3 regions of the Cobetia sp. QF-1 genome follow, and region 2 is predicted to be linked to each of the others. Evidence: predicted binding sites of a transcription regulator. Region 2 holds the regulator's gene; each other region holds the start of a gene.
What was found. Region 2 encodes PhoB, which activates phosphate uptake and scavenging genes when phosphate is short. Its sites were predicted from a motif close to TGTCATANNNNTGTCANA; they were not measured.
Positions count from the first base shown of each region.

Region 1 (3,282 bases), on a different contig from region 2:
ACCCTCGACCAGCTTGCCCGGCCAGCAGCCTTCGTGCCGAAAACGTCCCAGTGCGGTACGCTTGACGGCCTTCTCGCCGGTGTAGGGATCAATCTCGACGATATAGCCGAAGGCGCGTGGCTCGTTGCGATAATCCTTGTCGGCGCTGTCAGCGGTGGGAGTATTGTCGAAACGCGCGAACTCACCATTGATCTCGCTGGTATCCCCAGCTGCCGTTTCCCAGCCATAACGTCCACGTTCAAGCTCAATGCCGATACGATCATCATCCTGCTGGCGATTGTCACGCTTGACGAAATAACCCGGCCAGTTCTCTTCACAGGTCAGGTAGGTGCCCCACGGCGTATAGCCATTGGCGCAGTTGTTATTGGTGCCACGCGCCAACATGCCGTCCGGCGAGAAGAGCGTCTTGACGTAATCACTGCCTGCCACCGGTCCGCTCAATTTCATCTCGCTGGCGCTGGTGATGCGCCGGTTATACTTCGAATCTGTGACGACGCTCCACGTGCCGGCCGTATCTTTCTTGATCTCGACGACGGACACACCATGCGCATTGATCTCGGTGCGCACTTCATCGGCCGGACGCTTGCCTGTCTCGGCGTTGGTCGCGCCGCCCTTCGGTGCCCACAATGCGTCCTGATCGATGTATTCGTTGTTCATTACCAGCAGAAAATGACTGGAGGCTGTCGCGGCGCTCAGGGAAAAATTGTGCATGCCATCGTGATGCATGCCAATGCTGTTGGCCTGAATCTCGGGCGTCAGCGCCAGGTCTTCACGCCAATGCGGCGCAGCGTCATTGAGCGGTGTGCCCCACGGTGCAAGCACCTGAGCGGTATAACCAGCGGGTACCACGAAGGCATCAGTGCGCGAGCCATTGATGGATTCGAAGGCTAGGGTCAGTGGTGTCTTCTCAGCTACGGGCGTCTTCTGCTTGCTGGCATCGCTATGGGCAGCACCACTGACACCGGCAAGACCAAAGCCTCCCAAGACGCTGACAGCCGCCATGCCCAGGCCGCCCTGCAACACATTACGGCGAGAGACATGCTTTTCGATGACAGATGAAAACGGCTCATTGCTACTGGCATTCAGTAGACGATGATCTTCAATTTCCTTGCTCATGAATATTTCCCGGGTCAGGTGGCGGGTGATTCTTCTGGGACATGGCAGCTAATCGCATGCCAAAGACCACAGAAGTGATACGCGAACCGGATGACATTCATGTGACGCGGCCAAGGCAGCCCCTCAGAAACAACAACGCCCAGTGGCGAAAAGCCACTGGGCGTCAGGGATAGAGAAGGTCTTGCGAGTTATCGTCGCTCTATCGAGCACTGTAGGCCATGACGAAATCTGCTGACCAGAGTCAGACGTTACGCAGCCGTTCCGCCGCCAGCGTCAGCAAGTGTTCGGTGGTTTCCCAGCCAAGGCAAGCATCGGTGACTGACACGCCATGGCGTAGCTGAGACAAGCGTGAGGCGGCTGGTAGCGCCTGCTTGCCTTCATTGAGATGACTCTCGAGCATTACGCCAATCAACGCATCATCACCCTGCATGCGCTGCGCCAGCACGTCGAGCATCACTTCACTCTGACGACGGTGGTCCTTGCGCGAATTCGCATGGCTGCAATCCACCATCAGGCGCGGCGTTAAGCCGGCGCTCTCCAGTTCACGGCGGCAGGCAGCGACGGATTCGGCGTCATAGTTGGGTTGACCGTGACCGCCGCGCAACACGACATGTGTATGCGGATTGCCGGCGGTCTCGATCAAGGCCGGACGGCCATCGTCGTCCATGCCGAAGTGGCGATGACCATGGGCAGCGGCGCCAATCGCCTGCACTGCCACCTCGACTCCACCATCGGTGCCATTCTTGAAGCCCACTGCGCAGCCAAGACCAGAGGCCATCTCACGGTGAACCTGGGACTCGGTGGTACGAGCACCGATAGCGGCCCAGCCCAACAGATCTTCCAGGTAAGCAGCCGTCAGCGGCTGCAGTAGCTCGGTCGCGACGGGCAGGCCCATCTGATTGATTTCCAGCATCAGCTGGCGCGCCTGGTGAAGGCCCGCGGCCATATCATCGCTACCGTCCAGATGCGGGTCGTAGGCCAGTCCCTTCCATCCCACGGTCGTGCGCGGCTTCTCGACATAGACACGCATCACCAGTTTGAGGCGATCCCGTACTTGAGGCTCAATGGCCACCAGGCGAGCAGCGTACTCACGTGCAGCCTTCATGTCGTGGATCGAACACGGGCCCACGACGACCAACATGCGGTCATCCTCACCGGCGAGAATGGCATTGATTTCGGCACGATGCTGGCAAATCTCGGCGTTCAACGTCGCACTGACTGGCAGAGTCACTCGCAGTTCAGCGGCACTGGGCAAGGCTTCGCGACTGATGCGTCCAGTAGTCAGAGAAGGTATCGAGCGGGCATCAGGGATCGTCACAGTAGCGTTCTCGGTCTCATTCTCGGAAAGGTCGTTAGCAGTCAGGACACGTTCAAGGCTGGCATTCATGATCTTTATCTCCGGTGATGAAGCACCTGCTTCATCACACAATATTCAGTCTGGCAAACAGGGACTTCGCGACATGTCACTCCGGTGGATATCGCCCTGTCCCGCGGTGACAGCGGCAAGAGACAGGACGCCACTAAATCGCCAGCGCCAATAACCATGCACGACCCGTAAGGAAGCGAGGATAAAGCGAGTCAATGTGGTCGTGGTGCGCATGGAAATTCCTCTGTTCATTCAAACTGCGATCATTCGTGTCGCGATTGCTGACCTGCCAGTCCCGAGACTGCGCCTCTTATCGTACAAGTTGGCCGGGCCATAAATGCAAAAACCCCCGGCCGTGACTGCGACCGGGGGTTTCTCAAGGTGGTGGCAGCCCGTACAAGACAGGCGCGCCGTAACCTCAGGCGCGCCCCTGTATAAACCAATACCAATAATCCGCAGCACACGTACTGCTGGCTACCTGACCCGAAGGGCAGACAGTGGCAGAACGCAAGCTGGAAGATATCGGGTGGTTCATGGGCAAGGCCAGTATCCATTAACAACAATAAAGTGACATTATACCAATAACGTAACGCATGAAGTGCGAGATCTCTATCCTTGCATCCAGAACCGTCGTGCGCAAGCGTGATCAGGCAACTATTCGTTGCCAGCTTGGCGTAAGGGAGACTATCGGCTTAGATATGCATCAGTATAATCATTGGTTGCCGCTGCTAGTCATGACTGGCAACACGCATTCATCCAGCGGTGCCTGGCACCGCGCCCACAGCTTGGAATGCATGCAT
Region 1 covers NZ_NBVS01000006.1:131,626-134,907, forward strand. The annotation lists gene CFN46_RS12550 (PhoX family phosphatase) at 1-1,116, opposite strand, end outside; gene CFN46_RS12555 (3-deoxy-7-phosphoheptulonate synthase) at 1,358-2,503, opposite strand; gene CFN46_RS12560 (sigma-70 family RNA polymerase sigma factor) at 3,281-3,282, shown strand, end outside.
Region 1: a site for PhoB is predicted at 1,206-1,223, ahead of CFN46_RS12550 (PhoX family phosphatase). Genes of this name have one in related genera too.

Region 2 (3,282 bases):
TTCCGGGCCTGAATCTGATTTCGCCGCTGCTATGGGGCTTGTTCTCGGCCTGGAGCATGGCGATTCAGTACCTCGACTATCCGATGGACAATCATCAGGTCAGCTTCGGTGACATGAAGCAGCGCCTCAAGGCGCGCTGGTGGCCATCACTGACCTTCGGCGCGGTGGTCTTTGTCGTCACGTTGGTGCCGCTGGCCAATCTGCTGTTCATCCCCGGTGCCGTCGCTGCTGCCGTGTTGATGTGGCAGAGCCACTATCGTCAGTTGCCTGCGCCGGTGTGATAGCGGCTGGCAGGTGTGGTGACATGCAGTAATAAGTGCAGCGATAGATGAAAACAACAACGCCCCGTAGTGGCCTCATCATGAGGTGGCTACGGGGCGTTGTTGTTTTTGCAGGACAGGAGAGGGGTTTGCGAGCCCCTCATCTGGTATCCGGCGCACAGCGGCGTGATGCCGGGAAACGGCATCGGAAGCGTGCCCCTTCACCGGGATGGCTATCGATGTCCAGATGGCCCTGATGGCGGATCAGCACATGCTTGACGATGGCCAGTCCAAGGCCGGTACCGCCCGTGGCCGTGCTGCGGCCCTTGTCGATGCGATAGAAGCGTTCGGTCAGGCGCGGCAGGTGCACGGGGTCGATGCCATCACCGTCGTCTTCGACTTCCACCACCAGGTCGTCTGCGGTTGCATGCCAGCGCAGGGTGATATGACAGCCTTCTGGAGTGTAGCGTACGGCATTGAAGACCAGGTTCGAGATCGCGCTGCGCAGCTCCTGCTCCTCACCGCATAGTGACAATGTGGCATCTGCCTCCACTGAGAAGGTGTGGCGCCCTTGTGAGAGTCCCGCTGCATCTTCGCGGATCTGCTCCAGCAATGCTGGCATGTTGAGGCAATGCCCTTCGCCAGACAGCTCATCCGTCTCCAGCCGCGATAGGGTCAGCAGGTCTTCGACCAGATGCTGCATGCGATCGGTCTGGCTCTGCATCTGCCCAAGACCACGTTGCCAGCGCGGTGGCAAGTCGCTGGCATAGTCGCTGTAGGTTTCCAGATAGCCCGCCAGCACCGTCAGCGGTGTGCGTAGCTCATGCGAGACGTTGGCCACGAAATCGCGACGCATCTCTTCCAGTCGATAGAGACGCGTCACGTCACGTGCCATCACCAGCCGCTCATTATCGCCGAACAAGGTAATGGATACCTGAAGAATCAGGTTGTCCGACAGCGGTGACTGCAGTGTCAGCGGTTCGCGATAGTCGAGGCGATTGAAGTAATCGATGAAAGCGGGGTCGCGCAGATAGTTGGTGACGTGCTGGCCGCGATCATGACTGACCTTGAGGCCGATCAGCTGCTCTGCGGCGCTGTTCCACCACTCCATGTCACCGTGGTTATCCAGCATCACCAGGCCATCACGCATCGCCTCCGAGGATTCCTGAATACGGTTGAGGATACTGCGCAAGCGCTCCTGTGCCTTGCGCTGGCCCTTCTGGTAGCGATACAGGCGATCGAGCAGATCTCCCCATACGCCATCACCGGGCGGGGGTTCTTCGTGGGGATTGGTGATCAGCCAGTGATAGAGACTCTTGAGATGGCGAAGATGCACGAACAGATACAGCGCCAATCCCAGCGCCAGCCCCCAGCCGAGAAAGCCGAGCAAACCACCAATCAGTCCGAAGCCACCGGCCAGATAGCCGAGTCGCCATAGCTCGTTTGTCCAGTAGCGCATCCGCGCCTCAGGCCTGGGCGCTGAAGCGGTAGCCGGTACCACGCACGGTCTGAATCAGGTGCTGATGCCCTTCGCCCAGTGCCTTGCGCAGACGGCGGATATGCACATCCACGGTGCGTTCCTCGACATAGACATTGCCGCCCCAGACCTGATCCAACAACTGACTGCGCGTGTAGGCACGCTCCTGATGGGTCATGAAGAACTGCAGTAGCCGATATTCAGTCGGGCCGACTTCCAGCGAGCTGCCGTGTGCCGTGACGCGATGGCTGGCGGGATCAAGCATCAACCCTTCAACTTCCACTGCTTCTTCGATGCCCTTTGGGGTCGTGCGGCGTAGTACGGCCTTGAGACGAGCCACCAGCTCGCGCGGCGAGAAGGGTTTGGTGATGTAGTCGTCGGCGCCCGCTTCCAGACCCTGAATCTTGTTGTCTTCCTCGCCCTTGGCGGTCAACAGGATGATGGGCAGCTCGGCGGTGGTCTCGTCACGCTTGAGGCGGCGTGCCAACTCAAGTCCGCTGGTGCCTGGCATCATCCAGTCCAGCAGCAACAGGTCAGGCTTTTCATCGACCACGATGGCGTGGGCGTCCTGGGCATTATCAGCTTCCAGTACGCGGTAATCTGCCATTTCCAGTGCGACGGCGATCATCTCGCGTATGGAGGATTCGTCGTCGACAATCAGTACGGTCTTGGAGCTCATCGCTAAATCCCATGCAGCAGTCGGCGCAGGCGCCAGAATGACAAGTCGATGACGATTACACCCCGCTTATATGACAGTGGGATGACAGTGGCCAGCATGGCAGCTTGCAAGTCTGGCTGCCAGCAGGCCTCTCAACCGTGGTAAGCAAGGCGTACCGGGGGTTAGAGCGTCGGCCAGGTGGCCAGCACGATACCGACGAAGATCAACAATCCCGACCAATGATTATTGAGAAATGCCTGGAAGCACGGACCGCGTTCGCGCTCATGAATCAAGCACTGTTGCCAGACGAAGGTAGCTGCTGCTGCCGTCAGGCCCAGCCAGTAGAAGATTCCCAGCGCCAGGTGCAGGCCGATGCCAATCAGCACCGCCAGCATGCCCAGTTGCAGCAGGCCGATCATCAGCTTGTCGGCACGGCCAAACAGCACGGCGGTAGATTTGATCCCGACTTTGAGATCATCATTACGATCTACCATGGCGTACGCGGTGTCGTAGGCCACGGTCCACATCAGGTTGGCAGCGAATAGCCACCAGCCGTAGCTCGGTACGTCTTCCAGTGTGGCAGCGAAGGCCATCGGGATCGCCCAGCCGAAGGCCGCGCCCAGCACGACTTGCGGCAGATGATGGAAGCGCTTCATGAACGGATAGCTGGCCGCGAGCAGTACTGCGACGATGGACAGCAGCATGGTGGTCAGATTGGTGAAGCACACCAAAATGAAGGATGCCGCGACCAGCACACCGAACAGCGTCAGCGCCTCGCGTTCCGAGATGCGCCCTGAGGTCAGCGGTCGGTCGCGCGTACGCTCGACATGCTTGTCCCAGTGGCGGTCGGCGTAGTCGTTGATCACGCAGCCTGCCGCTCGCATCAG
Region 2 covers NZ_NBVS01000005.1:261,878-265,159, forward strand. The annotation lists gene cysZ (sulfate transporter CysZ) at 1-281, shown strand, start outside; gene phoR (phosphate regulon sensor histidine kinase PhoR) at 421-1,719, opposite strand; gene phoB (phosphate regulon transcriptional regulator PhoB) at 1,727-2,416, opposite strand; gene ubiA (4-hydroxybenzoate octaprenyltransferase) at 2,578-3,282, opposite strand, start outside.

Region 3 (3,282 bases), on a different contig from region 2:
CACTGTGCGTGAGGTGTCGCATGTCAGATAGATCATGGGCGGGCTGCGAGGCAGTCCGCCCATGGTTCATGCGCGTGAATGATCAGCCGTTGGCACGCTCGAATTTCTCGAGCAGCTTGTTGCCGCGCTCGACAGCATTATCGAGGCCGTCCTGCACGCCTTCTTTGCCTGCGAAGATCTTTTCGAGTTCTTCATTGATGATGTCGCGGATCTGCACCATGTTGCCCAGACGCAGGCCTTTGGAGTGTTCTGTCGGCGTGGCGCTGGTCATCTGGGTGATGGCGACATCCGTGCCCGGATTCTTGTCGTAGAAGCCTTGCTCGCGGGTCAGCTCAGCAGCAGCGGTGGTGATCGGCAGGTAGCCAGTGAATTGGTGCCAATCTGCCTGGACTTCCGGCTTGGAGAGGTACTGGAAGAACTTGGCGACGCCCTTGTATTCCTCATCGCTGTGACCGGACAGCACCCACAGGGAGGCGCCGCCGATGATGGAGTTCTGCGGGCTATCGATCACGTCGCTGTCGTAAGGCAGTGGCGCAACGCCGAACTCGAAGTCTTTGGTACTTTCCTTGACGCCGGCGTAGCTGGCGGAGGAGGCCATCAGCATGGCGCATTCGCCAGAGTAGAACTTGGGCGCGGCATCATCGAAGCGACCGCCGAACACGAAGCGCTTGTCGGCTTGCCAGTCATCAAGACGCTGAATCTGATCAACGACTGCAGTCTTGTTGAATTCCAGACGTGCGTCGCTGCCGGCAAAGCCATTGGCCTGGCTGGCGAAGGGCACGTTATTGCGCGCGGAGAAGTTTTCCAGCATCACCCAAGACGGCCAGGTCGTGGTCAGACCACAGCTGCCTGCGCCGGAATCAACCACCTTCTTCAGTGCTTCGCCAAGCTCTTGCCATGTGTCGGGCACGGACTCGACGCCAGCCTTGGCCAGCATATCCTTGTTGTAATAGGTGACCGGCGTGGAGGAGTTGAACGGCATTGACAACATCTGGCCATCAGTATCGGTGTAGTAGCCGGTCACGGCGGATAGATAAGCTTTCGGATCGAAAGCTGCACCTTCTTCAGGAGCATACTTGTCCATCAGCTGGTAGACCGGCATGATCGCGCCCTTTGCGCTCATCATGGTGGCGGTGCCGACTTCGAAGATCTGCACGATATCCGGGCCCTTGCCCGCACGGAAGGCGGCGATGGCAGACGTCATGGTCTCGGAGTAGTTGCCTTTGAAGACCGGCTTGACGATGAATTCATCTTGGCTCTTGTTGAAATCGGCAGCGATCTCGTCAACTTTCTTGCCTAGTCCACCACCCATGGCATGCCACCATTCCACTTCGGTGGCGGCGAGTGCGCTGGTCGATGCAGCAGCAAATCCGGCCGCCATGGCCAGGCTGATGAGGCGATGAGTGGCGCGAGTACTAAGGGTTGCTTGATGAGTCGGGCGGCGCATGGTCGAACTCCTGAAAGGTTCCCTGGCCAGTGTTCGCAATGGAACGGGTGCTGGCCGCTGACGATCAATGGCGAGAGCGATCAAGTGAACATTTTTTTGTTCTTTTCATGATCGTCCGAAAAGCGTAGACGACTTTAAAGCGCTATCCTTACAACTTTGTGACAGGTTGATGTTCATTCGAGGATGTGTCGTTGTTGAAGTGTGTATCTGATGCAAGGGTTTTCCTGTGTTCATCGAGATGGTTTCCGGTCACCGATGTGTAACGGATAATCAGTCGATAAGTGGCCTTGTAAGCCATCGCTAGACGAGTGTGCTAGGCTTGCGCGCTGAAAATGCCTGTGGCGGAGAATCCGATGAAAGTGGTTGAAGTGAGTGCCGGTGCTCGGCGTGATGCGTGTCTCGCGATGCTGTGTGCTGAAGTGCATGGCCGTGAAGGTGGTCTGGATGCGCTGGTGAGTTATGCCGGTGTTCGCGGTGTCTGGTTCGAGAACGAGAGCGCGCGGCTGTTCGCGTTGGTGGATAGCGGTGAACGTATCCACTCGGTCGCGCTGTTGGTGCTCGACGAGAATGCCCGTGGCCTCAATCTGGCGCTGTGGGCAACGCCGCCGGTACATCGCGGTCACGACCACGGCATCGCGCTGGTGTCTCAGTTGTCGGAACACGGCCGACTGCAGGTTCGCCTCACCGATAGTGCACTGGTCAGTGTGCTACGCCGCACCGGTATCAATGACTGGCTGGAGGCAGAGGCGGAAGGCGATCGTCCGCGTGAACTGGTTGGCATGAATCCAGCGGCGCGCGTTGGCTCCTTGGCGGCGCTCGATGAGCCGCTGCGTCTGGATCGTGAGCGAATCAAACGTACCTTCAAGGCACGTCCGAAGGACTTCGAGACCTATAAGAACGCCTTCGTGCGTGATCTCGAACACTTCTCCCGCCACGTCTGATACTCGTCATTCCATCGGCCTTTTCTCGATACGAAAATTGTGCACTATTGACGAAAAAAGCCCCGCTCATAGAGCGGGGCTTTTACGTTTTCAGCTGACTACCATTCACTTTCTACCAGCAACAGCAGAGTGATGCGCTGCTATCAGGCAGCATTCTGCTGATCGTTGGAGGAGGTACCTTCGGTACTCATTGTCTGGCGCACGAAAGCATCGAACTCGAAGTGATCGACGGTCAGCATGTCGAGGACCTCGGCTTCAAAGGTGCGCATGAAGTCGCCATCTTCGCCGGACAGAATACCTGCCTCGACTGCTGCTTCGATGCGCTCTTCCGGGGACAGGGCGTCAGCGGGAATCTCGCCCTTGTGATATGCCTTGGCCAACGTCTTGTAGATAGGCTCTGCGCGCGGATAGTCCTTGAGCAGCGCGTTGTAGCGCGCGAGGGCATTGTCCTGCTGGCCTTCGTCCTGCACATCCCAGGTATTGGCGGTCAGCTTGGTGCGTAAGGCACTGTCGGTGGAGACGGCGCGGGCGATTTCACGCGTCAGCGTATCCTTCGGCATCGCGAACTGACGGCCACGCGGTAGGGCAATGACACGCAGGATGGTACCGAGTGCTCGGTTGGGCAGATTGGCGAATAGCTCATCCAATGCCGTCTCTGCACGATGCAGCAACCACTGCATGCTGTAGTGGAACAGCGCCTCTTCGTGCTCGGTAGCCTCTGTCTCGTGCCACTGCTTTAGCGTCAGTGATGCCAGATACAGATTGGACAGCACATCACCCAGACGCGCAGAGAGCATCTCGCGTGCCTTGAGGCTGGCCCCGAGGCTCGCCATGGCCGCATCGGCAGACAGCGAGAAGGCGGCGCTGACGCGATTGATGTGGCGTGCGTAAGGG
Region 3 covers NZ_NBVS01000001.1:693,966-697,247, reverse strand. The annotation lists gene ugpB (sn-glycerol-3-phosphate ABC transporter substrate-binding protein UgpB) at 83-1,447, opposite strand; gene CFN46_RS03080 (hypothetical protein) at 1,801-2,388, shown strand; gene CFN46_RS03075 (acyl-CoA dehydrogenase) at 2,532-3,282, opposite strand, start outside.
Region 3: a site for PhoB is predicted at 1,594-1,611, ahead of ugpB (sn-glycerol-3-phosphate ABC transporter substrate-binding protein UgpB). Genes of this name have one in related genera too.